Regions from separate parts of the Streptococcus gallinaceus genome, predicted to be linked through region 1. Evidence: predicted binding sites of a transcription regulator. Region 1 holds the regulator's gene; the other holds the start of a gene.

Region 1 (15,526 bases):
TTGCTGCTTGAACAGCCAATGTACATGCATATGGGAAACCATTCCCTGAAGCAAGGCCCAAGGCAAAACCAATGATTGCACCCATGACGGCATTTTCTCCAAAAATACCAATTTTTTCTTTCAAATTATCCGCATTAAATTCCTTGTTCAAAAATGGAATCTTCTTCAATAATTCATCAATTGGATACAAAATAACAGCAATCAAACAAATAAAATGAGGAACCGTCACACCCGGAATACCTGTCAAACGTTCAACTTCGGGTGCAAAAGCATCACCCAATTTTAATTCCAAAACGATTAAAATCGCCGCTGCCAAGAAACCAAAGAAGACGTTATTTGTAAAGTAGGTAACCAATACTGCTGAGAAGATTTTGTTCCAGACATTCCACAAGTCGACGTTCAAAGTTTTTGTTTGGTTAAACATCAACAACAATACGTTGATTCCGACTTGTACTGGAAACATAAGAAAGGCATAAGGCCAAGCCCAAGTAATAGAAGCCGCCCCTGGCCAACCAATATCAACAGCTGGCAACGATAAACCAGTATTGGTTGCTAAATCATTAGCGGCAGCACCCATACTAGTCATAATAAAATTAACCAATAGGTTCATACCGGTAAAGGCAATCCCTAAGGTCAACGCAGAAGTAAAGGCATCCCGCACCTTCATTCGCATACAAAGAGCAATAATAAACATCAAAAACGGAACAAAAACTGCAGCACCCAAATCAAGAATGTACTGAACTATATTTTTTAATACTTCCATTTGTTTTTCTCCTTCTCATCCTAAATAGACCTTATTTGTTAATGAAATCCAATATTTTTTTATATTCTGCGTCTTTTCCCATACCTGTTAAGAAGGCAATTCCATTAAACATTGGAATTGGATACTCTTTTTTAGGCTTCGCAATATAGATATAACCATCCGCATCTTTAATATAATGATCCAATGATTTCATATCAACCGCTTCTACTGTTGCTTGAATTTTGTCTTTTTCAAACATCCGTCCCACTGTACTAGCTACCGTTTGAGAAGTCGCCACACCAGATCCGCATGCTACGATAAATTTTTTCATAAGTAAACCTACTTTCTTTATTTGTTGAAAATTGTCAAAATATCTTGCGCTGACTTGGCTTGAACAAGAGCGTCAATGAATTCCTCTCCATTGAACAAATCCATCAATTCAGCCAAGAGAGCTACTTGTTCTCTCGGATTCGTAATCCCTAGCATCAAAATATACTGAGGTTCAACTACTACATCATCCGTTCCCATCTGAATAAACTGCATCCCTTTTTGAGTTAGCCGATTAAAATAGATAAAGGGTTTCTTGATATGCTCTGGCATCGTATGCGGAATAGCAATCGTAATCGCAGCCATTTCTAGACCTGTTGGATACTCTTTTTCTCTCTCCAGTAGAGCTGTTTCATAGGTAGCCGTAACGTAGCCTAGTTCACGCAACACTTTTGCCTTCTCTGCAAAAAATTCTTCTACAGAGACCGATTTACAATTTAGATCAATCAACTCTTCTTGTAATAACTGAGAAACAATCCCCATCTCAACCTTTCTCCTTTCTACAAATTCTGACGAGATGAAGCAAAAGATATAAATCTTCATCAATACCAAACGAAATTTGATATTCTTTCTGGAGCAACTCTTTTAGAGATTGTAAGATTTCGTACTCTTTAGCATACATCTCTTTGGTCAAGTTCAATAATTCTTCAATACGTTGATCTTCAGTAGGCTCTCCTTTCTTTTTCGACAACATTCTTACCAAAAAATAACGCAAGTGAATCACAAAACGACTATAAGCCAAACTATCTTTTTCCAATCCTCCACCGATTTGACGATCTATCAGCAAAAGAACCCTATTCAGCAATTCACTCAGTTGTACAACATCACTGACCTGTTCACTGTCGATCAAACCGTTCACAAAGTGTAAGGTAAAGAAGGAAACTTCTTGGCGTTTTAATTGAAGATGATATTTTTCATTCAGGAAAGGAATAATCTCTTTTGCAGTTCGGTATTCATCTGGATACAGATAATTCAACTGATACTGAAACGGATCATATTCGATTCCTTCATCATTTCTCTCCAAGGCAAATTCAATATGTTTGGCAATCGTAAAGATAAACGATTCATTTAAGGTTTTATGCAGTTCCTTCTCCGCAAAATGCACAACGTCCTCTGCCATCAAATACACTTCACTGGCAACACTTTTCAGATTTTCAAGCAGACCTTTCTCTTGTTCATTTGACTGAACCGTAAAAATCCGTGAGATGTTTGCTTCACTCACAATATCTCCCTTTTTCTTGTTAAATCCTATTCCTTTCCCAAGAGCAACAATCTCATTGCCATTGCGGTCTAACACCAATAAAGCATTTTGATTCAACGATTGGACGACTTTCATTATTTCCCCCTTCCTTTGTAAAAGCAAAAAAAGCACAACCAACCCTATATCATAGAATCAGTTATGCCTAATTGAATAGTTACATACTTTATATTACTGACATCAGTATATCACTTTTTTACGTTTTTGCAAGCGTTTTTATGAAAATATTTTTATAATTCATCAAATGCATCTTTTACTTTATTAAAGAAACCTTTTTTCTGTGGATTTACAGCAATATTTCCAGCGGCCGCAAACTCGCGTAGGGCTGATTTTTGCTTATCATTCAGTCCTGTCGGAGTGACGACATTGATGGTCACGTACTGATCTCCCATAGCACCACCACGCAAACTTGGAGCGCCTTTGCCCTTGAGACGGAATTTCTTGCCTGTCTGAGTTCCCTCAGGAATCAATAAATCAACATCTCCATGGACCGTTGGAACATGGACTGTGTCTCCGAGTGCTGCCTGTACAAAATTCAAGTCCAATTTATAATGAATCGTTGTGCCTTCACGTTCGAACTTATCTGAAGCCTGAACTTGAATAATGACGTAGAGATCCCCATACGGACCTCCGTTGAATCCTGCTTCACCTTGTCCCGCGAGACGCACTTGTTGACCAGTTTCAACACCAGCAGGAATCTTCACTGTTACTTTATGCGCTTGTTTTTCATGACCTGTACCATGACAAGTATGGCAAGGTTCTTTGATTTCTTTCCCAGTGCCGTGACAGACATCACAAGTCATTTGACGGCGCATGGTACCAAGCGGTGTATGTGTATCAACACTAATTGTCCCCGAACCATGACAGCGACCACACGTTACAGGACTCGTTCCTGGCTTCGCACCCGTTCCTGTACAAGTATGACAGGTTGCTTCACGATTGTAGCTGACTTCTTTTTCAGTACCGAAAATTGCCTCTTCAAACTTGAGGTCCACACGATACTGCAAATCGTCACCTTGACGAGGGGCATTCGGATTGCGGCTTGCACCGCCACCGAAGAAACTTGAAAAGATATCTTCAAATCCGCCAAAACCAGCTCCGTCAAAGCCACCAAAACCACCAGCTCCACCGCCAAAGCCACCATTGGCTCCCGCAGGACCATACTGGTCATAGGCCGCACGTTTTTGCTGGTCGCTCAGTGTTTCATAAGCCTCTTGCACATCCTTATATTTTTGCTCCGAACCATCTTCCTTGTTGATATCTGGATGGTACTTTTTCGACATTTTGCGATAGGCTCGCTTGATCTCATCCTGAGAGGCGTCCTTGGACACCCCCAGACGATCATAGTATTCCGTATTGTTCATGTTTTATTTTCCTTTATTGACAAAAACAGACGGAGCGAGGCGCCCCGCCTATTTGAGTTTCTCCTCATTATTTACGGCATGAGGAAGCAAAATCGATCATATTTTGCTGACGAATTAATAAGGCACTTAGCTGAGCTAACTTATTTTTAGCTATCAATGACAGTCAAGCTAATTTGTTACGCAGTGGTTGGGTGGTATCTAAGTACTGATAAATCAGCACTTAGATACCTACTCAACTGTGCGGAGGTAAAACGACGAAATTGAATTTCTAAGAAATTACCAATTTCTGTTTCACTCTTATTTCTCAGTAAATTCACCGTCTACAACGTCATCGCCTGCTGTTGAACCAGCGTTTGCTGCACCTTCAGCACCTTGAGCGGCTTGTTGTGCTGCAGCGGCTTGTTCATACAGTTTTACTGCAAGAGCTTGTGCTTTTTCGTTAAGAGCTTCAAGTTTTGCTTTCATGTCGTCCAAGTTGTTTGCTTCTTGAGCTGCTTTCAATTCATCAAGAGCTGCTTGAGCGGCATCGCGTTCAGCGTCAAAACCTTTGCCTTCAGTTTCTTTGATTGTTTTTTCAGTTGCAAAGATGGCTTGGTCAACTTCGTTACGGAGGTCAACTTCTTCTTTACGTTTGGCATCTGCTTCAGCATTTGCTTCAGCATCTTTCATCATGCGATCGATTTCTTCGTCTGTCAAACCTGAGTTAGATTGGATAACGATGTGTTGTTCTTTTTGTGTACCGAGGTCTTTTGCTTTTACAGAAACAATACCATTTTTGTCAATGTCGAATGTTACTTCGATTTGTGGGATACCACGAGGCGCTGCAGGGATATCCGTCAATTGGAAACGTCCAAGCGTCTTGTTGTCTGCCGCCATTGGGCGTTCACCTTGGAGAACATGGATATCAACGGCTGGTTGGTTGTCTGCTGCAGTTGAGAAGACTTGTGATTTAGATGTTGGAATTGTTGTGTTGCGGTCGATGAGTTTTGTAAATACGCCACCCATAGTTTCGATACCAAGTGACAATGGTGTCACGTCAAGAAGGACAACGTCTTTGACATCACCAGTGATGACACCACCTTGGATAGCCGCACCCATAGCAACAACTTCATCAGGGTTAACTGATTTGTTTGGCTCTTTACCAGTTTCAGCTTTAACAGCTTCCACAACGGCAGGAATACGAGTTGAACCACCTACAAGGATGACTTCGTCGATTTCTGACAATGACAAACCTGCATCTGAAAGAGCTTGACGGACTGGTTGTTTTGTACGTTCTACAAGGTCGCGCGTCAAATCGTCAAATTTCGCACGTGTCAAGGTCAATTCCAAGTGGAGTGGTCCAGCATCACCAGCTGTGATAAATGGCAAGCTGATTTGAGTTGAAGTAACACCTGAAAGGTCTTTTTTAGCTTTTTCAGCAGCATCTTTCAAACGTTGTACGGCCATTTTATCTTGTGACAAATCAATGCCGTTTTCTTTCTTGAATTCAGCAACCAAGTGGTCGATAATTTTTTGGTCAAAGTCATCACCACCAAGTTTGTTGTCCCCTGCAGTCGCAAGCACGTCGAAGACACCGTCACCGAGTTCAAGGATTGATACGTCGAATGTACCCCCACCAAGGTCAAATACCAAGATTTTTTCTTCTTTATCTGTTTTGTCAAGACCGTATGCAAGAGCTGCTGCTGTTGGTTCGTTGACGATACGCTCTACTTCAAGACCAGCGATTTTACCAGCATCTTTAGTTGCTTGACGTTGTGCATCATTGAAGTAAGCTGGAACTGTGATCACTGCTTTGGTTACTTTTTCACCAAGATAGTCTTCAGCGTAACCTTTCAAGTATTGAAGAATCATAGCTGAAATTTCTTGTGGTGTGTATTCTTTACCGTTTGCAGAAACTTTTTCAGCAGAACCCATTTTTGATTTGATAGAAATGATGGTATCTGGGTTTGTTACGGCTTGGCGTTTTGCAGCATCACCAACGATGATTTCACCATTTTTGAATGATACTACTGAAGGTGTTGTACGGTTACCTTCTGGGTTTGCGATAATTTTTGATTCATTTCCTTCAAGAACTGCTACTGCTGAGTTAGTTGTACCTAAGTCAATACCAATGATTTTAGACATGTTTTTTACCTCTATTAATTTATATCTTCTTTTGACATTCTTCTTAAGTAGTACGGACGCAAGCAACCGCCTTTGGCGTTTCATTGCTAAGATTTGAGCCCCTAGTCTCTAATCTTCCGAGAGTTAGAGTAACTTGCTCTAACTCCTTTACTACAGCGAAGAATGTCGGTTGGGCAAGCTTTCAGCTTGCTATTTTATTTTTACGTTTTTATTGTTTCTAGTTTTACGACTTGGTGGTCGCGTCATTCAAGTATTACAAAATGGCTAGTTGTACACCACTACCATGGCTGGTCGGAGGACGCGTTCATGGAGTTTGTAGCCTTTTTGGAAGACTTGTGCGATGGTGTCTGCTGGATGGGCATCATCCGCAGGCACTGTTTGGATAGCCATGTGGAAGTTGTGGTCGAAGTTGCCTTCTGTTGACACTTCTTCGATTCCTTCCTCTTTCAAGGCTTGAACCAAGCTTTCTTGGACCATTTCCAAGCCTTTTTTAACGTCTTCTGTCAACCCTTCAACAGCTAAAGCACGCTCTAGGTTGTCCAGACTTGGCAAGACTTTTTTAGCAAGATCTTGCGAGCGATAGCGTTGCAAGTTTTGGCGTTCTTCGTTGGCACGACGTTGGATATTTTGCATTTCAGCATGCGCACGCAAGTATTTATTTTCAAAATCCTCTGCTTTTTCCTGTGCTAATTCCAAATCGGTCTTTTCAGGTGCTGTCTCAGTAGCTTCAACAGTTTCATCAACCGTATCGACTTCCTCGACTACTTCCTCTTTTTTAATATCTTCTGACACGATGGCCTCCTTTTAATGTACTTCGTAATGATTGCTATTGAGATAGCGGTAATAATCGCCCAATTTCATGAAGAGCACGCGACCGATAATATTGATCAGACTCATCTGTCTGCGATAGTCCATGTCAACTGGACCAATCAGATTCAACTGCGCTATTCCCCTATAGGGAATTGGAAATTGGTGCTGAATAACCGTCACATCTTGCAGAGCCTTTTCGGGGTGATCGCCAACCCAAATCTTGGTTGACTCCATCTCCTTGAGACCGTTACGCAAGCTAAACGCCACCGCTTGTTCATTGTCTAGAAATTGGTAGATTCCCAATCCACTGTATTTCAAGGAAGCAACCTTCCCTGAAATAAATACCGTCTCTTGGAAAAGATTTTCAAAAATGTAATCCATCAAGTCCAGCACATTGTCCGTCGTAGTGAAATACTTCTGCACCACTTGAGGAATCTCTGTCCGCAAACGATAATGGATATCCAAAACCGTCTGACCACAAAAACGTTCATCAACCAACTGCTTGAAAATCAGCAAATCCCGACTGAGAAAGTTCTTAGGAATAGCAAACTGAACGGTAACCGGCTTGGACTCATCCAAAGTCAAGACTGCCAAGGCATCATGACTGCTGAGCTGCACGATATCGAAGGAAGTCAGGCATTGATTTTTCGGTTCAACATCTAACAATACAGATGTAAATCCTGTCAACTCCGCCAATAGTTGATTGGCCCGCTCCAGTATATCCTCCAAGCGAAAGGCTTCAAAATCAAAAGCCTTCATAACTTTATAGATGTCATCCTCATTGATCAGCTCACGATTGAGCGAATGAGTGACAAAATACTGAAAACCTGCTCGACTAGGAAGCCGCCCCGATGAGGTATGCGCCTTTTCCAACAAGCCCAACTGCTCCAGCTTGGCCATATCGTTTCGAATGGTTGCACTAGATGATGCAATCGCCTCTTGTAGCGCCTTAGACCCGACCGGCTCATGGTAGCGCGTAAACAAATCCACTATCAAATTTAAAATATCATTTTGACGCTGGGTTAGCACACCACCACTTCCTTTCTGACAATCTAGCAATCATTAGCACTCTATATGACCGAGTGCTAAGTCTATGATCTTATTATACTCCTAAAAAATGGATTGTCAATAGAAAAAGACCAAAAATTAGCACTCTTTTATCAAGAGTGCTAAAAAATCAGTCTGCGGATCTAGCTATTGAATTTTTTCACCAATCGACGGTAGCCTAGCCATTCATAAATCAGCACACCTGTCAAAGTAAAGATAACTAAAAATAACAATATATGAATAACCCAACTACTTTTGAATCGTTCAAGAGGAAGCCAATAGAGGTTAAAAACATTGATAAACAAAGCAAGTAGCTGAAAACCAAGCGTCCGTTTTATCACGCGCCCAATCATGTCCAACTTAGACTCAATATCACTGAAGAGCTCCTGTTCCTCACCAGATTCAAAGTTCGCAACTGCCTTACGAAAATAGGAAAAGCAATTAAAGGTTTGAATATATTCCCAACCATAATCTGCAAAAAGTCGCGTATAAGTTTCCTTTTCAGACTCTTCCTCTCGATAATCCAGCTTATAAATAACATCTGCCGGCTCTACTTTTTCAAACTGATAAATGAAACCGTTGGTCTTTTTCAACTTCCAGCCTTCCTGGTGCATCTGGCGAAGATAGTCTTCTTCCTTGTCAAAATCAACAATGGTAAACCACCGACATACTTTTTTACCGGTCATGTTTCTCTCCTCTGCTATTATGATACAAGCGCTCAATGCGAACCAGCTCAATAGCCAGTATCTCGCGTCCCAAAGCTGTGATGAGATAGATTTTCCGTTTGCTCTCTTCTCTCACAAAGGCAATCAAGCCATCCTTTTCCATCTTTGCCAAGGTACCGTACATGGTTCCAGGACTGATGATCACCTGCCCTTTTGTCATCTCCTTAGTCCGCAAGGTAATGTCGTAGCCGTGTCGTTCCTCTTGCAAGGCAAATAAGATATAGAAGGCCGTCTCGGTCATGGGAATATATATCCGCTTCAATTTTTGATCCATACTACCTCCCAATTCGATATATCGAGCCTCTATATAAAATATATCGCAACTCGATGTATTTGTCAATGAGAAAATAAAAAAAGAATGCATAAAGCATTCTTTCCCCTATTCCTCTGCAGCGATAATTTCTGCGCCGCGGTGGCGATAAGACATATCTCCGACAGCTTCGATGTGGAGTTTGCCATCTTTGTAATGTAAAACTGTGATAGAGCCATTATCAAGAGAGAGGTTTGTTGGACGCTCTGGCTCCAGAAGATCCACCAAGGTTGCAATGGTCATACCGTGGCTGACAACCAAAGCATTGCCGCCCCCTTGTTTTTCGAGATTTTCTGCGATAGAAGTAAATCCATCCAAGATACGACCACTCAACTGCTCCCACGTTTCAGCCCAGTTAGCTGTATCTGCTTCATAGACACCATTACAGATTTGCTCGAAATCCATCTTATCTGCTTCAACAATCCCATTGATACGAGGGAGCACACCACTAAAGAGCTCCACGTCGTACATTCCTTCAAAACTACCAAAACACCACTCACGAATCCGTTTGTCCTGATAGTAAGGAATTTGCCCTAGAATCCCTAGTTCACGCTGGGCAATGGTAATCGTCTGAACCGTCCGACCCAGGTCGCTTGAAACGGCTAGCTTGAATTGCAATCCAGCATCCTTTAGCCCCAAACCAAGCTCACGGATTCCCTCTTCACCATTTTTTGTCAAAGGCGTGTCTGCCCAGCCTTGGATACGACCAATGGTATTAAACATGGTTTTACCGTGACGGGAAATGTACAATTTTGTCTCTGTCATTTTACTTCCTCCGAATATTCCTTATCTTATTATAGCACGAAATAACACTTCTATTCAGAAAAAAATCGCCTCTAGAGAGACGATTCCGATTAGATAACGGCTTTGAAGTTAGACTCCAATTGTTTTTGAGATTGGTTTACTTCGTAAGCAAATTTGATTTCACCATCTTTATCCAAAATATACATAGTTGGAATGTATTGGACACCTACTGAATCTGCTGCTACGAGATTATTGTCATAATAATAGGTAAAGTCATACCCTTTGTCCGCAAAGTACTTCTGACCAGCACCCAATTTTTCACGGCTACCATCTACGATATTGATCATGACAAAGTTAACATCATCTTTATACTTTTTGTACATGCTGTCAATGATTGGCAACTGCGCTTGGCAATCAGGACACCAGCTAGCCCAAAACATAACAAATGTTGGCTTATCTGATGTCTGCAAACTAGAAAATGCAACTTTTTTATCATTTTCATCTGTAAATGACATCGTCTTGATATTGGTCCGAATCGTGTCCGTTACTTTCTTTTGAACACCGTCGTTCTTACTCGACGAAGCTGTCGTAGAACTAGTCGTAGACGGACTTGAGTCCTGTACTAAGAAATACACACCACCTACAAGAGCAAGGCCTGCAAGCAGAGTTAAAATCCAATACTTGATTTTCATAAATTCCTCCATTTCTGAAAAACTATTATATCATACTTTTTCAAAGACAGCTTTTTCGAGGTTTTCTTTTTTTCTTATTTTCTATTTTTCTGAAGCAAGGCGACGTATTCTTCCAAGCTCAACTGATGTTCCGTCATATATTTGGCCGATTCGACACCGACATAACGATAATGCCAGTCTTCATAGCCAACCCCTGTCGATTCTGTCTTTCCTTCTTGAAAACGCAGAACAAATCCGTATTCTGGGGCGATTTGTTGAACTTGACTCGCAATCTGCGGGTCACTTTCGTTCAAGGAATTCACCGTGCTCATGTCGATAGCCAGCCCCGTCATATGCTCACTCGCCCCCGCTGGTTGTGAATACGTCTGCACTTTGGCCTCAGCAGCCTCCCGACTGAGACTGGTATCCGCCGCCATTTCTTGCTGGATATAGGAATTGTAAATCGTTTCCTGATAAGCGACGCTGCGGTAGCCAGAAATAAGGTGTTCATTTGGGTCAATCGCTTGCGCTGCTGCTAAAAACTTAGTCACATTTTCTGCAATTCGAGCATCTACCGGTATCCCACTAACCTCTGCCAACTGGGGATTCAACTCTGCACGAACATGTTCCCGATTGACCAAGAGCAACTCCCAGTCACTCGATGAAACCGCCGGCAAATCCGCTTGCTGGCTGGAAGAGGTTGAGGAGGTTCTGGTCGACTGGCTTGTCTTAGAAACCGAACTTGCTTGTCTTTGAGACTTTTTATCCGTTACAACTACCACCATGCTTGTCAAAGCGAGAACAAACAGCACTACTATACAAACTATCTGATACCCCTTATTTTTCATCCGATATCCCTCCATCATTTTCCTTCATTATAGCAGGATAGCAAACGAAAGAAAAGAGAGAGTGGGACAAAAATCGTGATTTCGCAGAAATCGATTTTGTCGTCCCGCCTCAGCACAGTTGACTAGCTTCAAAGGTTCGAGGAACTTTTGAAGGTTGGAGATAGGGCTAACAAAGTTAGCCTCAAATATTCGAAATTGCTTGCATAGCAAGGAATGAGAACACTCAGTCAACCACTGCGTTAAACTGTTAAACTTATTAAAAAATTGAAGAAGCTAGGACTGATTCCCGGGTTCTTCACTGCTAATTTTTAAAACTGTGAATCGGTGCTGGAATTTGTCCCCCACGCGCAATGAAATCAGCTGATGAATTTTGATTAACGCGCATGACAGGAGCAGTTCCTAGCAAGCCACCAAATTCAATCATATCGTCTTCTTTTCCTTTAGGAATAATCCGTACAGCTGTCGTTTTTTGATTGATCACACCAATGGCTGCTTCATCCGCAATCATAGCTGCAATAGTCTCATAAGGCGTATCCTCTGGAATGGCGATCATGTCCAAACCAACCGAGCAGATAGCTGTCATGGCTTCCAATTTTTCAAGATTGAGTGAGCCATTTTGCACCGCAGCAATCATGCCCTCATCTTCTGAGACAGGAATGAATGCACCTGATAAGCCACCGACTTGGTTACAAGCCATTACGCCACCTTTTTTAACGGCATCATTGAGAAGGGCAAGCGCAGCTGTTGTCCCATGAGTCCCGACCGCTTCAAGTCCCATTTCTTCCAAGACGCGAGCGACAGAATCCCCAACTGCTGGAGTAGGAGCCAGTGACAGGTCCACAATCCCGAACTTAACGCCCAAGCGTTCGCTGGCCATTTGCCCAACCAACTGACCAATACGGGTGATCTTGAAGGCCGTCTTTTTAACCGTTTCTGCAACGACATCAAAAGATTCCCCGCGCACTTTTTCAAGGGCACGTTTTACCACACCAGGTCCTGAGACACCGACATTGATGACCACATCCGCTTCGCCAACGCCATGGAAAGCCCCTGCCATAAAGGGATTGTCTTCAACAGCATTGGCAAATACAACCAGCTTGGCAGCTCCCATATCAGAAGCTTGAGCCGTTTCCTTGATAATGCGTCCCATGTCTCGCACTGCCGTCATGTTGATGCCTGACTTGGTGGAGCCGATATTGACAGAGGAGCAGACCTTGCTCGTTTGAGCCAAGGCTTGAGGAATCGAGTTAATCAAGATTTCATCCCCTTTTTGGTAGCCTTTTTGCACCAAAGCCGAAAATCCACCAATGAAATCCACACCAATCTCATGTGCAGCCTTATCCAAGGCCTTAGCAAGAGGCAAATAGTCTGTAGCATCCGTTGCTGCACCGATTAAGGCAATAGGCGTCACCGATACACGCTTGTTCACAATAGGAATCCCCAACTCAGCTGCAATCTCATCTCCAACAGCCACTAGATTTTTAGCCTTGCTAGTCACTTTTTTGTAAATTTTTTCAGCCGCACGGTCAATATCTGGGTCGATGCAATCAAGAAGCGAAATCCCCATAGTAATGGTCCGAATGTCGAAATTCTGCTCCTCGATCATGGCAATTGTTTCCGTAACTTGTCTAATATCCATGAATCAACCTCCTAGATATTGTACATAGCGTCAAAAATAGCCGCACTTTGAATGTTGATTTTCACTTGAAGCGACGCTCCAAAAGTTTCTAATTCTGAACGTAAAAAGCTGAAATCCTGCTGTTCATCACTAGACACGACGGCCATCATGGTGAAGTATTCATCCAAAACAGTCTGCGAAATATCATCGATATTTAAATTCAAGTCAGCCAACTTACCTGCTACACCTGCCACGATTCCTTTACTGTCTTTTCCAACAACGGTTACAATTGCTTTCATTTGTCTGCTCCTTTTATTTTTATCATTTTATCATAAATATACGGCTTATTATATTAAAAGTAAACAAAAAAGGGAATAACTATCCCTTTTTCTATTATTTACGAACATTTCTGTGATTTGCAGAACGACTTGCATATTGTTTCCAATCAATTCCACGCGCTTCACACCATCTCTGTACATTGGCTCCTAAAATGATGTCTTTCTGGCGCAATTCAGCAACGTTACGGGCACCAACCAAGGTCATCAAGGAACGAGTATAGTCTTTAAAGCTATTTAGCTCACTCAGCATCGGCTCTAAACCTCGCTCACTGGTGAAAATCTTCAAGAAACGATTGGATAGACCCACTGCATCCGCCCCCAAAGAAAGAGCCTTAATAATATCAAGCGGATTTTTTACACCGCCAGAAGCAAGAACTTGCGGACGAATCTGGTCAGGCATATTCATGGCTTCAACCAGAGAAGCCACGGTTGAATTTCCCCATCCTTCTAAGAAATCATAAGAATCCAACACGCGACGGGCACTTTCGATTTTCACAAAATCTGTCCCACCTGTGCCTGAAACATCAATGGTCTGAACACCTACAGATGTCAATTGCTCGACTGTTTCACGACTCATCCCAAAGCCAACTTCTTTGACAATCACCGGCACTTCAATTTCCTTGACGATTTTTTCAATATTGGTCAGCCACATAGAGAAATCGCGGTCTCCTTCAGACATGACCAGTTCTTGTGGTGCATTGAGGTGGATTTGCAAGGCATTAGCCTCAAGCAAGTCAACTGCTCGCTTGGCATTTTCTACATCATGATGCGCGCCAAGGTTGGCAAAAATAATCCCCTTTGGATTTTCAAAACGCAGAACCGAAAATGTCTTGGCCACTTCTGGGTCCTTAATAGCTGCGCTAACCGAGCCAGAGGCTACTGGCGTTTTACTAAGGCAAGACATAATCCCAATCGTTTGGTTGATTTCACCTGTTTTTTTAGTTCCACCTGTCATGGCGTTGATGTAATAAGGGGTAGGAAGTTCAATTCCAGCAACGGTCGTTGAAATATCAACATCTTCCACACTCATTTGAGGTAGGGATTGATGAACAAATCGAGCTTCCTCAAAATCACGAGCTGTTTCTTCACAGTATTGGTGAAGGGCTAAATCCACATGCTGGTCTTTTCTATTTGCAAAGTAATCGTAAATAAACATCTTTTCTCCTTACTGCCTTGCGGCAATCGATAGGGGCAATACTTGAATTTTTTCTTGTGCCCAAGCAGCGATAATGGCTTCTTTTTGCTCAGCTTTTTCCACAAAACAAATCCCGCAGTCGCCACCACCAGCTCCTGATGATTTAGCGGCCGCTTGATACCTTTCTGCGATACGACAGAGGGTTTCCAAAGTCTCTGTCTCAATCACCATCTCCATATCCTCGGCAAACTGCCTGAGCAGAGCCCGATTTTCAGAAATAGCTAGTTGGAACTTTTGGGCATCATCTAGTCGACAGGCTGCAATCAACTGTTCAACACAGACCCGGCTGGCTGCTAAAAATCCTTGGTAGGCAACTTCTTTTTCTGCTTCATTCAAATGACCTTGTACATGACTTACCAAGTCTGCTGTTGAAGCAGCAGCACCTGTCCAGCCCACCATCATTTCCACATGACGAGGGAGGTCTAAACTCTCAATTGCCAAACCTGCCCAAGGCTGCTCAATCAGTTCTGATATGTTTAGCTGAGCCATTTTTTCAAAAAGCCAGGAACGATCTACTGAGTGATAGGCAATCACTCCACCAAAACTAGAGGCTGCAATATCTCCAAAAGAGCCTTTTATCCCCAAACTCACCTGAGCCAATACGGACAATTTGTAGACCAAGTCCGGTCTTGCGTCCTGCCCAAAAAAGGTCAGGACAGCCTGAACCACTGCTACAGTCACCGCACCAGATGAGCCCAATCCGTACTTTTGACCCGTCTGTTCATTATCCAACTCAGAGGAGATAGATAGCTTATAAAGTACGTTTGCCTCTACTCGTTGTAAAGCCAGATAATCTTCTGTCGTCTGCATAGCGGACTCAATCAGGGCGTAGGGATGACTGGTGTGGCAATGAATTTTTGCATTTTTCCGAGTCCAGTCCACAAGCAACTGAGGATTCTGACTGGAAAAAATGGTCCCCGTTTCTGCTGATTCCATAGTCACACAGATGGTTTGATTAAGAGCAGCAATCACAGCTGGGTAACCCGCTTCCACCACCGCATACTCTCCAGCTAGATAGAGTTTTCCTGGTACTCTTATCGCTACCTTCATCTAGGCTCTCCTGTAAATGTTGCAAGTGACGCTTGCCACTCTTCCTCTGTCAAGACAAAGGCATCCTTGCCTGGCAAGCTTGGAATGATTTTTTCCGCTGGTAAGTAGTCTTGTAAGGCTCGGACCAGTCGCTCCATGTCTGATTGGCGGCACAAAACTTTCACATTTGGGCCTGCATCCATAGTCATATAGGCCGAGATTCCCAGCTCTTCTCGAATGGTCCGAACAGCTTCTTGTGCCTCCAAACTTTTGGCTGAAAAATAGGTAAATGGCGGATTAGCAGAAAGGGTTGTGGCATGCATCTTCATACCGTTGTGTTCCGTAATCTTACCAAGTGTTTCAAAATCACGAAGAG
Region 2 (15,526 bases), on a different contig from region 1:
AGCAATCGTTCTTCAGTCATTTGGCATTCTTTTGGGAAGCGTCCGATGAGAACAGCCTGAGGGTTTGGATAGGCTTGTAGGATAGCGGCCAAGTTGCGAGCGAACTCGATGTAATCATCCACTTCAGCTTCCTCGAGAAAGAGGACGTATTCGTCTGGTTTTGGAGCATAGTCTGTACCACGTAGCAGTCCGAATGTGGAGAGATTGCCACCGATGGCAGTACCCTTTGCTTGTCCAGAGGTGTAGACTTTCCATTCAGTTGGGAAAAAATGACGGGGCTGCCTTGGGTCATACCAAGGGTCGCTAGACCATTGTTTGCTTGGGATGAGGTCATAATTTTCCTGCGTAACCGCATTTAGCCAACTTTGACTCTGGTAGTCCTGACCTTCTTTCATCTTAAAACTGGAGTAAGATGGTCCCATGTAGGTCGGCATTCCCGTTTTGGCAAAAATCGCATTGAGAATGGCGGTGGTATCTGAGTAGCCACAGATAATCTTTGGATGCTGTTGAATCAAGTCGTAATCAAGGTAAGGAAGGAGTTCGTTTGAGTTAGAACCACCGATCGTCGCTAATATAGCGTGGACGGACTCATCTGCAAATGCCTGATGTAAATCTGAAACGCGGCTGTCAATGCTAGCTGAGAAAAAGATGTCATTTTCAAAATAATGCTCCGAAAAGGACAAGTTAAATCCGAGCTTTTCCAGAGTTTCCTTGGCAGAAATATTGGCTTCGAAACCACCCAGACGCTCAATAGATGAGGATGGACTCAGTACGCGGATGTGGTCTCCTTTTTTTAACTTTTTCATAGCAACCTCCTTAAAAATTTTTACTATTTTAACAAAAAAGATTTCAAAAGTAAACTGCGTTTTCGAATAGTATAGTTGAGGAGGTCTTATGGTACAAGATTTAGCTAGAAAAATGATCAGTGAGGCAGTAGAAAAGCAGGTGAGCGATATCTATCTGGTCCCCCGTGAGAATGCCTACCAGCTCTATGAACGAAAGTCGGATGGGCGGGCGTTTGTAGGGGAATATGACGAGGTAGCATTCTCATCCTTGATTAGCCATTTTAAGTTTGTTGCAGGACTCAATGTCGGTGAGAAACGCCGCAGTCAACAGGGGGCTTGTAACTACCATTATGGGAGTGGTGAGGTTGCTCTTCGTTTGTCAACGGTCGGTGATTACCGTGGGAAGGAAAGTCTAGTCATCCGTTTTCTTTATGATGGAGAGGACAATCTGAAATTTTGGTTTGATGCAGTCGAGCGGTTAAGTGAACATATCAAAGGACGAGGGCTTTATCTTTTTTCGGGTCCGGTTGGCTCGGGAAAGACAACGCTTATGTATCATTTAGCCCAGTTGAAGTTTCCTGACCAGCAGATTTTGACCATCGAAGACCCTGTGGAAATCAAGCACCCAGACATGTTGCAGTTGCAAATCAACGAGGCCATCGGTGGAACCTATGACAATCTCATTAAATTATCGCTTCGGCACCGACCAGATCTTCTCATTATCGGGGAAATCCGCGATGAGGAAACGGCGCGTGCGGTTATTCGAGCAAGCTTGACGGGTGCGACTGTCTTTTCAACCGTTCACGCTAAGAGTATCTCTGGCGTTTATACGAGGATGCTGGAATTTGGCATCTCAGAGGCTGAGCTGGACAATTGTTTACAGGGGATTACCTACCAGCGTTTGATAGAAGGAAAGGGGATGGTGGATTATGCCAGTGACGGCTACCAAGAACATCAGCCGCAAGAGTGGAATGAGCAAATTGATGCGCTTCTTGCAGCAGGACATATCAGTCTTCGCCAAGCGGAAACCGAAAAAATTACCTTTAACAAGACAACGTAAAGTCATTGAACTCTTCAATAATCTGTTTGCCAGTGGATTTCATCTGGGAGAAGTGGTTGATTTTTTGAAGAGGAGTCAGTTGCTGGCAGACCAGTATACACAGATTCTATCTGACGGATTACTAGCGGGTAAGCCTTTTTCGCAGCTACTAGCAGATTTGCAATTTTCAGATGCTGTTGTGACCCAAGTTGCTCTGTCTGAAATTCATGGCAATACGCATCTTAGTTTGTCGAAAATTCAAGAGTACCTGAGTAATCTGGACCAAGTCCGCAAGAAGTTGGTGGAAGTGGTGACCTATCCACTAATCCTTCTCGGCTTTCTCATCGTGATTATGCTAGGATTGAAAAATTACCTCCTGCCACAAATGGAAAAGGGAAATGTAGCCACTTGGTTGATTCCCCATCTGCCGACGGTTTTCTTTGGAATGCTGGTGCTGATTGGACTTTTAGCTCTGCTTTTTGTCTGGTGGTATCGGAAAACAGCTAAGATTCAAGTCTATACCCGACTTGCTCGGCTGCCTTTTGTGGGAATATTGATACAGACCTATCTGACAGCCTATTATGCGCGTGAGTGGGGAAATCTCATCGGACAAGGACTTGAAATGACTCAGATATTGGCGATCATGCAGGAGCAGTCGGCTTCCCTTTTTCAAGAAATCGGACGAGACATGGAAATTGCCTTGTCAAATGGTCAGAGTTTTCATGACCACATCAAGACCTATTCCTTTTTCAAAAAAGAGCTCAGCTTAATGATTGAATATGGGCAGGTAAAATCGAAACTAGGCAGTGAGTTAGTCCTCTATGCTGATGAATGTTGGGAAGAATTTTTCCGTCGCATTCAAGCCAGTATGCAACTCATTCAACCCTTGGTTTTTATTGGAGTTGCTCTGATGATTGTGTTGATTTATGCGGCTATGCTGCTGCCAATTTACCAAAATATGGAGATGTAATATGAAACGATTGTTAAAAATGAAAGCTAAAGCCTTCACTTTAGTAGAAATGTTAGTTGTACTGGTTATCATCAGTGTTCTTTTGCTCCTCTTCGTACCGAATCTTAGCCAACAAAAAGACAAAGTCAAGGAAACAGGTGCAGCGGCGGTTATCAAGGTTGTGGAGAGTCAGGCAGAACTTTACGAACTCTACAATATGGGAGATGCGAGCTTGGCAAAATTGGTAGAGAGCGGCTCGATCACTAGCGAGCAGTCACAAACCTACAAGGAATACTATGCAAAACACAAGGGACAGTCAGCCAGTGTTGCGCCGTAAACTAGCTGCCTTTACCCTGCTAGAAAGTCTCTTAACCCTATTTGTTACAAGCTTTTTAGCGGTTGCTTTGTCAGGTTCAGTTCAAACAGTTTTTCATCAGGTGGAGGAACAACTCTTCTTTTTGGAATTTGAACAGGTTTATAAAAATAGTCAGCGTTTGGCGGTGACCTCTCAGCAAGCTGTGCAGCTGACTGTTGATCAGGATGGAGTGAAAAATGGATTTCAGCAGGTAAAACTTCCTCGGACGGTTCAGTTGGTTCGCGGAGCTGTGATTGATTTTGATAAAAAGGGTGGAAATTCTTCTTTAGCAAAATTAGAGTTTCAGATAGGAGAGAAACGGGTCTATTATCAGTTGTATATGGGGAGTGGTCGTTATAAAAAGTCGGAAAAATAAGGCCTATATTTTGCTGGAAAGTTTGATGTCACTGGGGATTTTGGCAATGGTTGTCAGCTTGTTTTTGTCGGCGATTGACCTTTCTAGGCAGAGACAGGAGAGCATGATAAAAGAGCAGGAGTTGTATAATGTGATGAAAATGGCGGTGCAGACCAGACAGGCTCATTTGGAAAAGAATGGCCTTTCCGTCCAGGTTGAGCGCAATCAGCATAAAATACAAGTTTTTAGCCAAGGAAAGGAGATTATTCTTGTGGAAAAAGACTAAGAAAATGGCAGCTTTCACCTTGTTGGAATGTCTGATTTCCTTATTTGTCTTGTCAGGAAGCGTCTTGGTTTTTGAAGGATTGACACGTCTGTTGCGCCAGGATATGCACTATCAGACGAAGAATATTGACCGAGATTGGCAGGTCTTTTCGGAACAATTTCGGAGCGAATTAGACGGTGTACGGTTGCAGAAAGTTGAGAATCAGCGACTTTATGTCGAAAAAAACAAGCAGGAACTCGCTTTTGGTTTGTCCAAGTCGGATGATTTTCGGAAAACCAACCAAAAGGGGCAGGGTTATCAGCCCATGCTTTATGGACTCAGGGATGTATTTATGAGGCAAGAGGGAAAATTAGTCGAAATCGAATTTTCTTTTGAGAATGGTAAAAAACGGAGTTTTGTTTATGATTTTACAGAAAAAAGTTAGTGGTGGCATCCTGCTTTATACCCTACTCATGCTAGCGGTCTTTAGTTTCTTGCTACAATTCTATTTGCGAAATCAAAACGCTCTCGCGCAAGAGCATATGGCGAGTCGCAATAGTAGCCAAGCTTATCTGATGGCGCAGCTGACGCGTGACAATGTAGATTTGAAAAATGCAAGCAATCAGCAGGGAAAATTGGTCTTTACAGATGGAGAAAGTCGCTACCAGCAAACGGACCAGCAGCTTGAAGTTGTTGTTAGCCTCAAATCAGGACCAACCTACCAGTACTTCTTTCCTTTATAATATGGCGAAAAAAAGTGAAATTTGGTATCATAAATATATGAATTTTGAAAAAATTGAACAGGCTTATGATCTGCTATTAGAAAACGTCCAAACCATCCAAAACGCTCTGTCAACCAATATCTACGATGCCATGATTGAGCAAAATGCAGCTTATTTGAGCACGGAAAGTGACTCAGAAATTGTCCTAGCCAACAATCAAAAACTGAAAAGTCTCAACCTGTCCGCTGAAGAGTGGCGCAGGGCTTTTCAATTTTTATTTATCAAGGCTAATCAAACGGAGCCTCTCCAGTACAATCACCAGTTTACCCCAGACAGCATCGGCTTTATTTTGACTTTTTTACTGGATAACTTAGTGCTAGCCAAGGATGTTACCGTATTAGAAATCGGTTCTGGTACGGGAAATCTGGCGCAGACCATTCTCAATCATAGCCTGAAACAGCTAGATTACCTAGGAATCGAGGTCGACGACCTCTTGATTGATTTATCAGCCAGCATTGCAGATGTTGTCGGTAGCCAAATGAGTTTTGCCCAAGGTGATGCGGTACGTCCACAGATTTTGAAAGAAAGTCAAGTGATTATCAGCGACCTGCCGATTGGCTATTATCCGGATGACAAGATTGCACAGCGATATGACGTGGCGAGCAGTCAAGAACATACCTACGCCCACCATTTGCTCATGGAACAATCGCTCAAATATCTGGAGCAAGAAGGCTACGCTATTTTCTTAGCGCCGAATGACCTCTTGACTAGCCCGCAGAGCGACTTGTTGAAAAAATGGTTGACTAGTCATGCCAGTGTGGTAGCTATGATTGCTTTACCGGCTAGTCTTTTTGGGACACAAAGCATGGCAAAATCTATTTTTGTCTTACAGAAAAAAACGGAAAATCCATCTCAAACATTTGTCTACCCACTTCAAGATTTGCAGGATGCCAAGGCCTTGCAGGAATTCACAAACAATTTTAAAAAATGGCATGAAGGACATGCAAAGTAAGTGAAATTTTGATATACTTATGAGGAAAACGCTTAAAGGGGAAAATTATGTCTAAAACAATTGCAATCAATGCAGGTAGCTCTAGTTTGAAATGGCAACTTTATCAAATGCCAGAAGAAGGAGTTCTTGCAAAAGGCTTGATTGAGCGTATCGGTCTAGGAGACTCAATCTCAACAGTTAAATTTGGAAAAGAAGAAGACCAACAAATCTTGGATATTCCAGACCATGTTGTGGCAGTAAAAATTTTGTTAGAAGACCTATTGAAACACGGCATCATCTCTGATTTTGCAGAGATTACAGGTGTTGGTCACCGTGTCGTTGCGGGTGGTGAGTACTTCAAAGAGTCAGCTTTGGTTGATGAAAAAGTTATCGAGCAAGTAGAGGAATTGTCACTTCTTGCACCGCTTCACAATCCAGGTGCAGCAGCTGGTATCCGTGCTTTCAGAGATATCTTGCCAGATATTACAAGTGTCGTGGTGTTTGATACATCATTCCACACAACACTTCCAAAATATGCTTACATGTATCCAATTCCTCAAAAATATTACACAGAGAACAAGGTTCGTAAGTATGGTGCACACGGAACAAGTCACAAATATGTCGCACAAGAAGCTGCGAAAATGTTGGGCCGTCCATTAGAAGAATTGAAATTAATTACAGCTCATATCGGGAACGGTGTATCTATCACAGCTAACTACCATGGTGAGTCTGTTGATACATCAATGGGCTTCACACCACTTGCAGGTCCTATGATGGGAACTCGTTCAGGGGACATTGACCCAGCTATCATTCCATACTTGATTGCACAAGACCCTGAGTTGAAAGATGCAGCTGATGTTGTCAACATGCTTAACAAAAAATCAGGTCTTGCTGGAGTTTCAGGTGGATTTAGCGATATGCGTGATATCGAAGCAGGTATTCAAGCTAAAAATCCTGATGCAATGTTGGCTTACAACATCTTTATCGACCGTATCAAGAAATTTATCGGTCAATACTTCGCTGTCTTAAATGGTGCAGACGCTATCGTCTTCACAGCAGGTATGGGTGAAAATGCCTACTTGATGCGTCAAGACGTGATTGCAGGTTTGTCATGGTTTGGTATGGAAATCGATCCTGAGAAAAATGTATTCGGCTACCGTGGCGACATCACAACTCCTGAATCAAAAGTCAAAGTATTGGTTATCTCAACAGATGAAGAGTTGATGATTGCCCGTGACGTTGAAAAATTGAAAAATAGTAAATAATAAAAAAGAGAGGACTAGCTTATACTAGTCTTCTTTTTTGCAATCAAAAAGCCCCAGTAAGGGGCAATATTCTTAGTTGAAAAAGTCTACAGAGTAGAAAGTGGCACCATTTGATGTTTTTAGTTCGACAACTTCATAATCTTGATATTGGTGAAATTCAGAACTTGGGTCATTGAGTGCATCTTCGGCAACCCATGCAGCATCATCACTTCGAAGGAAGATCCATTCAGAGTTACCAAGATCACCAGCTATGATGTCTGCATTTGGATCGAAATATTGGGTACGGATTTGTTTGCCAATTGCAGTACCTTTGAACTTAACTCCTTCTTGTCTCCAACCGTGACGAGGAAGGACATTGTATTCATTAGCATCCGTTGTCCAGTGGTGCAATCCACGTAGTTTTGGATTGTAGACACGGTAAATATTTGTTTCACCACCTGAATAAAAGACAGGTTTACCGTTGTTGTCTTTTGTCCAACCGTGTCGGCTTGTTAAGACGTTTACTTCATTGAGGTCAGAAGTGTAAAGGTGGTTCTGCAGACCACGATTGTAGAGGCGATAGACAGGTGTTCCTTGATCGGGAGCTACCCAACCATCTCCTTCATACCCCCATCCGCGATTGAAGAAAAGGACGTCGCGTTCATTGGCATCTGTCGTATAGAGGTGTTCGCCGTTACGTGGATTGTAGAGCCGATAGACATATGAGTCGGCGCTTACCATCGAAGCCGTTAGTAGCAGTGCTCCTGCCGTTAAAGAAAGCAATAGTGCTTTAAAAAAGTTCTTTTTCATATTTTCTCCTTTTGTATATATATTATACGCTTTCATTATAGCTTAATATATAGGAGTAGTCAATTTTTTCTGAATGTGTTAAAATAGAAGAGCAAAGCAATTTGCACAGAGTAGGTGGTTTGCGTTAAGTGTGTGTGGATGGGATGTTGCCGCACAACGAAGCGAAAGCGCGGTAAACCATTGCATCCGCTGTCAAAGGAAATTCCTAGACAGCTCCAAGTAAAAAGGAGCATTTATGAAAAACAAAAATCCTCGTGTATCTGTTCAACTCTTGGCTTCCTTAGCCATGTTGATTGCCTTGACCTTGATTGTGGAGAAATTTTCTATCACGATCATCCCCAAACAATTGGTGGTGGCCTTTACCTTTATCGTTCATACGGTGATTGGGATGATTGGTGGCCCACTTTGGGGCTTCGTCAGTCTTTTCTTGATTGATATTGTCGATATGCTGACAAAAGGCGGAGCAGATTTTATCATTTGGTGGACCTTGATGGAAGCAGTCCAAGGCGCCCTCTACGGCTTTTTCTTCTATGGGAAAAAGCTGGATTGGAACAATAAAAAAGATTGGGTGCATGTAACGGTAGCAATGGCAGTAATCTTGCTATTTGGGACATTTATCTTTACACCACTCTTAATTCAGATTTACTTTGGTGTTCCATTTGTGGCTCAATTTATCGCAGGTCGTTGGTTGAAAATATTTGAATTACCAATTCGTGTCTTTACGACAATGGCCCTTCTTCCTCAGCTACAACGTATTCCAGAAGTACGTAAATTAGCAGGCATAAAAAAATAATGAAAAACCCTCCGGCTCATCCCGCCAGAGGGTTCTTTTTTAATATTTCTTGATCAAATCAACTGTTGAACGGTCTAATTTTTTCACGATGGCTTGCAAGAAAGCTTGAGCCTGTAAGAAATCGTCCATGTTGTAGAGAGTTTGATGAGAGTGGATGTAGCGTGCGCAGACCCCGATTGTGGTAGATGGGATACCGCTATTTTTAAGATGGGCTGCACCTGCGTCCGTACCACCTTTGGCGCAATAGTATTGGAATTTCACACCAGCTTCCTCAGCAGTTGTCAAGAGGAAGTCTTTCATGTTTGGTAACATGATGTGTCCTGGGTCGTAGAAACGAAGAAGGGTTCCATCGCCGATTTTTCCTTGGTCTCCAAAGACGTCGCCGGCTGGTGAGCAGTCAACGGCGAGGAAGATTTCAGGGTCAAATTTTGTGGCAGAAGTATGTCCGCCGCGTAGGCCAACCTCTTCTTGTACAGTTGCACCGGCGATTAGTTGGTTATTAAGTTGGGTGCCAGAGAGGCTTTCCAAGAGTTCAGAAACCATCAGTACGCCGTAGCGGTTGTCCCAAGCTTTTGAGATGACGTTTTTACCGTTGGCAGTCAAGGTTGCTTCGCTTAGAGGGGTGATAGTGTCACCAGGACGTACGCCGTATTCCATAGCTTCTTCTTTAGAAGTGAATCCAGCGTCAAAAATCACATCACCGATAGCAGGAAGAGCTGCAGCTCCGTTATTGCCACGAGAAAGGTGAGGAGGCATTGAGCCTGAAATGATTGGAATGTGACGGCCGTCTTGTAGCTGAAGAGTGAAGCGCTGGCTTGATACAACGAGCGGATTCCAACCACCAAGAGCAACAGCGCGGAAAGTTCCGTCTGCCTTGATATCACTAATCATAAAACCAACTTCATCCATATGGGCTGCGACCATGATGCGCGGTGCCTGTTCGGCTTGGCTGTCCTTGATACCAAAGATGCTGCCCAGACCGTCTGTTTCAATGCGGTCAACGTGCGGCGTGATGCGGTCGCGAAGATAGTTACGAACAGGTCCCTCAAAACCAGAAACGCCTTGAAGCTCTGTTACTTCCTTGATTTTATCGAATAATTGATTTGTCATAATGACCTCCTATTGCTATTATTTTACCATGTTTTATGGTAAAATTGTTTGCATGAACAAGAAAAAGACAGCTGTTTTAGCAGGAGTCTTGGGGACTGGGATTCTTGCGGCTAGCGCGCGTTATTATATGAAAGTCCAGGAAGAAAAGAAAAAGGCACAGGCTTTAGTGCAGGTGCGACAATTTTTTGCGGAACTGGGACCGATTGCTACGGTATTCATTTATGAAGCAGAATCCAGTGCAGATTTGCTAAAAGGAGGCGTAGTCATGGAAACGGGCCAGGTCTATACTTTTGAAAATCACGCAGGAGAGATTGCCTACGAGGAGGAAGAAAAATGATTATTCCAACTAGTTTTGAAGAAATCGCGTCTTATATCGAAAAAGACCAGAAAACGGTCTTCTTTTTCACAGCAGATTGGTGCCCAGATTGCCAATTTATCTACCCTGCCATGCCCGAAATTGAAGCAGAGAATCCAGAGTTTACCTTTGTTCGGGTTGACCGTGATGAATTTATAGAAGTGGCTCAGCAATGGGATATCTTCGGGATTCCAAGTTTTGTAGTTGTGCAAAATGGTCAGGAATTGGGCAGATTTGTCGATAAAAATCGAAAAAGTAAAAAAGAAATTGTAACATTTTTAGAAGGATTGAAATAGATGATTTTTACATATAACAAGGAACATGTCGGTGATACCTTGATGGTTTTGGTCAAGGAAGCGAAGGATGCCAAGCGTACCGTTGAGCGTAAGGGAAATGTAGCGCGTGTCTATTTGGAAGAAAACGGGGAGACAGTGGCTTGGAATATCTTTGATCTTTCTACCTTGGTGGAAATCGCAGACCGTGGCCAGGTTTTCTTGACGGACGAGCAAGTGGCGGTCTTAAATGCTGAGTTAGAAAAAGAAGGTTTCTCTGAGCGCTTGATTAACGATGCTGGACCAAAATTTGTTGTTGCACAAATCAAGGAAATGGTGGATCATCCAGATAGCGACCACCTCCATATTTGTCAAGTGGAGATCCACGATGGTCAAGTGGTACAAATTGTTTGTGGTGCGCCAAATGCAGCTCAAGGTTTGAAGACAGTTGCAGCCTTGCCAGGTGCTATGATGCCAAATGGAAGCTTTATCTTCCCAGGTCAATTGCGCGGCGAAGACAGCTTCGGGATGCTATGTAGTGCGCGTGAGTTGGAATTGCTAAATGCTCCACAAGTACGCGGAATTATTGAACTAGCTGCAGATGCAGAAGTGGGAGCTTCTTTTGATGCAGAGAAACATTGGAATGCATAGATAAAAAGACGAATCGTTCCGTCTTTTTTAGTTGATTAAGCACTCTTGAATTGCCAGCTTCAAATTTTCAGATAACTGATTTTCCTTATCCAAGTCTAGATAAATTTTCTGAAAAAAATGCTGGAAATTGAGATAGGCGAAATAGTCTTGCGGTTCTTGATTTGGAAGAGTAGTCGTTTTTAAGAAGTCAATCAACTCTTCTGGAGACAATTTTTCCGATAAGATTAACTGAACAATGACATTTGCCAATCGCTGGTCTTCGCCAGCAGAAAACGTTTTTGTTTGCTTTTGGAAAACGGATAGGACACTTTGCCAGACCTTGTCCAAGTCTTCCTTTGGAAAATCTGGATGACAGGCTGCTGTCAGGAGGAAGTCGGCTCCGTGAGCGATGGCATGTAGCCAGCCCAGTTGCTCGTCCCAACCTCGGCTATCTGTTTTATTTGATAGAAATTGCAGAGCGGCTTGGAAAAGTTGCACTTTGTCTGTTGTAGTTAGTCTATTTTCATAAGGACTTCCCTCTAGACTATCCACATATAGAAATAGAGCTAGAACTAAGGCTGTAAAAGACCGAGTGGGCGTGTGGGGACTTGTGACACTTCCGTGTTCCCAGAGTTGCTGAAGTAGCCAGTGATAATCTTCTGGCGTTAATAAGGCATCTAGTATGGCATGGCAAAAGCTAGCATAGACCAGCTCGTCACGGATTTGGGGATTTTCGTCACCGATATGCTCGATGAGCCAAGTCAGTTGCTCTTGGGAATAATTTTCGTTCGTTTCCAGTTGCTTCTGTAAGATTTCTTTCATAATTTCCTCCTATTTCCTCAACCAAACATGCTGCAAAAAGCTAATGTCCTTGTAAGGAGTTTGGTCGCAGACGGCGAGTTCGACTTTGGTCATTTTTTCTAGCCAGCCGGGTTCGGTTTTGAAGTGATTGGGCTGCAGGCTATAAAATGTACGGATGGCTTGGTAGTTTTCTAGCTCCAAACCTGATAGCTCAAGCAATTCGTCTAAGGAGTAGGTGCTGCCTTGGGCGAATGATTGACTGTGGAAGTCACCGCCAGCTAGCAAGTCTAGTGCGGTATCGACATCGTTTGAAAAAACGACGTTTTGGAGCACTTTCCCGACTTGATTGTGCTTGATGATGGATAACTTACCGTCGTCTTTGAGCAGACGGTTGAATTCTGCGAGATAATTCGGACGTTCAGCCGGAGCGACGTATTCTAGCACATTGTGGCAGGTGATGACATCGAAACTCTTATCCGGAAAAGCAGCTAGTTTCTCTAGACTTCCTAATACTTTTTGGTAATCGGTCTCTGTTTCTATATCCAGCATATCTGCATTGGGTTCGACGGCGGTCACCTGATTTTTCTTTGCCAAAAATTGACTAACCAGTCCAAAACCAGCTCCAAAATCTAAGATTTGTTTACCTTCTAGATGTGCAAGTTGTGCAAAGGTGATTTCGTACTGAATCTTCCCCCACGGCTGTTCCAACATAGCACGATAATTTTCGAGATTGACCATATTTGCCTCCTTTTGAAAAATTATAACAAAAATAGTCTAAAAAGGAGATTTTTCACAGAATTTGCGAATAAATAGATAGGAGGATGAAAAATGTACAATAAAGTTATCTTGATTGGTCGCTTGACAGCGACTCCTGAAGTAAGTCAGACCCCAAATAAGAAAAGCGTCGCCCGTGTGACCGTCGCTGTCAATCGCAGATTCAAGGCAGAAAATGGTGAGCGAGAAGCTGATTTTATCAACGTTGTTTTCTGGGGAAAACTGGCAGATACCTTGGCAAGTTATGGAACAAAGGGCAGCTTGATTTCCTTGGATGGCGAATTGCGGACTCGCAAGTATGAAAAGGATGGACAAACCCGATATGTAACAGAAGTGATTGGTTCCAGCTTCCAACTGCTCGAAAGCCGAGCGCAGCGAGCTATGCGAGAAAATAATGTCGCGGAAGATTTAGCTGATTTGGTCTTGGAAGAGGAAACCCTCCCTTTTTAAGTCATCTTTTAAGTCATCATTAAAAAGAGGAAATTTCCTCTTTTTAGTTTGGGCAAAATTTCTAAAATCATGATGTATTTCTTGACTATTTTTGACCGAGTGATACAATAAGAAATGTGAATTAGCACTTGAGACAAAAGAGTGCTAAAAAGTATAAAAAATCAAGGGAGGAATCTTATGTTAAAACCATTAGGCGACCGAGTGGTCGTAAAATTTGAAGAAGTTGAAGAGCAAACAGCAGGCGGCTTTGTCCTTGCAGGAAAATCACATGAAGCGACAAAGAAAGCGACCGTTGTAGCGATTGGTCAAGGTCTGCGCACCTTGAATGGTGATTTGATTGCACCGAGCGTAGCAGTTGATGATCTGGTACTTGTGGAAAATGGCGCAGGGATTGACATCAAGGACGGAGACGAAAAACTCGCTATTGTCCGTGAAAGTGACATTTTGGCAATCTTGGGCTAATCAAAGCTCTTTAAGTTTGACAATAGAAATAGTAAGTAAATAGTAAGTAAGAGGAAATAATGATGGCAAAAGATATTAAATTTTCAGCAGACGCACGTAGTGCCATGGTCCGTGGTGTTGATATTTTAGCAGATACGGTCAAAGTGACTCTTGGACCAAAAGGTCGCAATGTAGTATTGGAAAAAGCCTTTGGTTCACCACTGATTACCAATGACGGTGTGACAATTGCAAAAGAAATCGAATTGGAAGACCATTTCGAAAACATGGGTGCGAAACTCGTGTCCGAAGTCGCATCAAAAACAAACGACATCGCTGGTGACGGGACGACAACTGCAACTGTCTTGACGCAGGCTGTTGTTCGCGAAGGTCTTAAAAACGTTACTGCGGGTGCTAACCCAATCGGCATCCGTCGCGGAATTGAAACAGCTGTTGCTGCTGCGGTAGAAGAGTTGAAAGTCATTGCTCAGCCTGTTTCAAGCAAAGAAGCAATCGCCCAAGTAGCTGCCGTGTCATCACGTTCTGAAAAAGTTGGTGAGTACATTTCAGAAGCCATGGAGCGCGTGGGTAACGACGGTGTTATCACAATCGAAGAGTCTCGCGGTATGGAAACAGAACTTGAAGTGGTCGAAGGAATGCAATTTGACCGTGGTTACTTGTCTCAATACATGGTGACGGATAATGAAAAAATGGTTGCCGACCTTGACAACCCATACATCTTGATTACAGACAAGAAAATTTCTAACATCCAAGACATTCTCCCACTCTTAGAGGAAATCCTAAAAACAAACCGTCCGCTCCTGATTATCGCAGATGACGTAGACGGTGAAGCCCTTCCGACTCTTGTTCTCAACAAGATCCGTGGAACATTCAATGTGGTTGCCGTTAAAGCTCCTGGCTTTGGGGATCGTCGCAAGGCTATGCTTGAAGACATTGCCATCTTGACAGGCGGTACCGTGGTGACTGAGGATCTTGGTCTTGATTTAAAAGAAGCAACAATGGCGGTGCTTGGGCAAGCTGCTAAAGTGAGTGTCGACAAAGATTCTACAGTCATCGTAGAAGGTGCTGGTAACCAAGAAGCAATCGCCAATCGTGTTCACCTCATCAAATCACAAATTGAAACAACAACTTCTGAATTTGACCGTGAAAAATTGCAAGAACGTCTGGCAAAATTAGCTGGTGGTGTTGCCGTTATCAAGGTCGGTGCAGCAACTGAAACAGAGTTGAAAGAGATGAAACTCCGTATTGAGGATGCATTGAACGCAACTCGTGCAGCCGTTGAAGAAGGGATCGTTGCCGGTGGTGGTACTGCCCTTGTCAATGTGATTGGGAAAGTAGCTGCGTTTGAACTGGAAGGCGACGATGCTACAGGACGCAACATTGTCCTTCGTGCATTGGAAGAACCTGTTCGTCAAATCGCCTACAACGCTGGCTATGAAGGTTCAGTTGTGATTGAACGCTTGAAACAGTCTGAAGTTGGTACAGGCTTCAACGCTGCGACAGGTGAATGGGTTGATATGGTTGCGACTGGTATTATTGACCCAGTTAAAGTGACTCGCTCTGCCCTTCAAAATGCAGCTTCAGTAGCAAGTCTTATCTTGACAACCGAAGCAGTTGTGGCTAACAAACCAGAACCAGCTGCTCCAGTAGCACCAGCAATGGACCCATCAATGATGGGCGGATTCTAAGTCTATAAATTACATAAAAGCTGTCTTTGGGACGGCTTTTTGTTTTGCCCAACTTTCTAGTATTCTGATAAAAAGTAGCCTACCAAAATGAATTATCACTAATTCAACCTTTTTCAAAGTCAAACAAAAATGAAAATGTTATAATAGATAAAAATGAATGGAGAAACGAAATGAAATCAGCTATTTTTGTAAAATCAGGTCAAGTTGCAGTTGCAGAAATTGATAAACCAACTATTCTTGAAGAAGACGACGCAGTTATCCGAGTGGTGCGCTCTTGTGTATGTGGCTCAGACTTGTGGGCTTATCGCGGAGATGACAACAAAGCAGAGCACTCAGCAAACAGTGGGCATGAAATCATCGGTATCGTCGAGGCAGTGGGTAGCGACATCAATACCGTGAAACCGGGAGATTTTGTCATTGCGCCATTCACACATGGCTGCGGTCATTGTGCGGCTTGCCGTGCAGGATTTGAAGGAGGTTGTCAAAGTCATACTTATGCAACGAATTTTAGTGGCGGTTACCAAGCAGAATACGTGCGCTATACCCACGCAGATTGGTCTCTGGTCAAGGTTCCGGGTCAGCCAAGCGACTACAGTGAAGGCATGATTAAGTCCTTCCTTGCCTTGGCGGATGTGATGCCGACTGGCTACCATGCGGCACGTGTTGCCAATGTTCAAGC

What was found. Region 1 encodes HrcA, which represses chaperone genes, less so after heat shock. Its sites were predicted from a motif close to TTAGCACTCNNNNNNNNNGAGTGCTAA; they were not measured.
Region 2: a site for HrcA is predicted at 12,822-12,848, ahead of groES (co-chaperone GroES). Genes of this name have one in related genera too.

Annotation. Positions count from the first base shown of each region.
Region 1 is NZ_JBEPMK010000004.1:166,844-182,369, forward strand. Features, by position in the region: gene ABID27_RS06730 (PTS galactitol transporter subunit IIC) at 1-763, opposite strand, end outside; gene ABID27_RS06735 (PTS sugar transporter subunit IIB) at 795-1,073, opposite strand; gene ABID27_RS06740 (PTS sugar transporter subunit IIA) at 1,091-1,552, opposite strand; gene ABID27_RS06745 (PRD domain-containing protein) at 1,554-2,405, opposite strand; gene dnaJ (molecular chaperone DnaJ) at 2,558-3,691, opposite strand; gene dnaK (molecular chaperone DnaK) at 3,989-5,815, opposite strand; gene grpE (nucleotide exchange factor GrpE) at 6,080-6,607, opposite strand; gene hrcA (heat-inducible transcriptional repressor HrcA) at 6,620-7,654, opposite strand; gene ABID27_RS06770 (DUF2812 domain-containing protein) at 7,816-8,358, opposite strand; gene ABID27_RS06775 (PadR family transcriptional regulator) at 8,348-8,671, opposite strand; gene ABID27_RS06780 (histidine phosphatase family protein) at 8,777-9,472, opposite strand; gene ABID27_RS06785 (TlpA family protein disulfide reductase) at 9,562-10,143, opposite strand; gene ABID27_RS06790 (M15 family metallopeptidase) at 10,218-10,970, opposite strand; gene ABID27_RS06795 (PFL family protein) at 11,272-12,609, opposite strand; gene ABID27_RS06800 (ACT domain-containing protein) at 12,621-12,887, opposite strand; gene fni (type 2 isopentenyl-diphosphate Delta-isomerase) at 12,982-14,082, opposite strand; gene ABID27_RS06810 (phosphomevalonate kinase) at 14,092-15,171, opposite strand; gene mvaD (diphosphomevalonate decarboxylase) at 15,168-15,526, opposite strand, start outside.
Region 2 is NZ_JBEPMK010000005.1:113,139-128,664, reverse strand. Features, by position in the region: gene ABID27_RS07770 (S66 family peptidase) at 1-806, opposite strand, end outside; gene comGA (competence type IV pilus ATPase ComGA) at 895-1,845, shown strand; gene comGB (competence type IV pilus assembly protein ComGB) at 1,757-2,794, shown strand; gene comGC (competence type IV pilus major pilin ComGC) at 2,796-3,110, shown strand; gene comGD (competence type IV pilus minor pilin ComGD) at 3,070-3,504, shown strand; gene comGE (competence type IV pilus minor pilin ComGE) at 3,530-3,769, shown strand; gene comGF (competence type IV pilus minor pilin ComGF) at 3,753-4,193, shown strand; gene comGG (competence type IV pilus minor pilin ComGG) at 4,171-4,491, shown strand; gene ABID27_RS07730 (class I SAM-dependent methyltransferase) at 4,529-5,482, shown strand; gene ABID27_RS07725 (acetate kinase) at 5,530-6,726, shown strand; gene ABID27_RS07720 (hypothetical protein) at 6,799-7,515, opposite strand; THF riboswitch at 7,620-7,709, shown strand; gene ABID27_RS07715 (folate family ECF transporter S component) at 7,751-8,308, shown strand; gene pepA (glutamyl aminopeptidase) at 8,348-9,418, opposite strand; gene ABID27_RS07705 (DUF4651 domain-containing protein) at 9,471-9,755, shown strand; gene ABID27_RS07700 (thioredoxin family protein) at 9,752-10,069, shown strand; gene ytpR (YtpR family tRNA-binding protein) at 10,070-10,696, shown strand; gene ABID27_RS07690 (DUF2785 domain-containing protein) at 10,724-11,497, opposite strand; gene ABID27_RS07685 (class I SAM-dependent methyltransferase) at 11,507-12,214, opposite strand; gene ABID27_RS07680 (single-stranded DNA-binding protein) at 12,305-12,700, shown strand; gene groES (co-chaperone GroES) at 12,878-13,162, shown strand; gene groL (chaperonin GroEL) at 13,225-14,847, shown strand; gene ABID27_RS07665 (zinc-dependent alcohol dehydrogenase family protein) at 15,018-15,526, shown strand, end outside.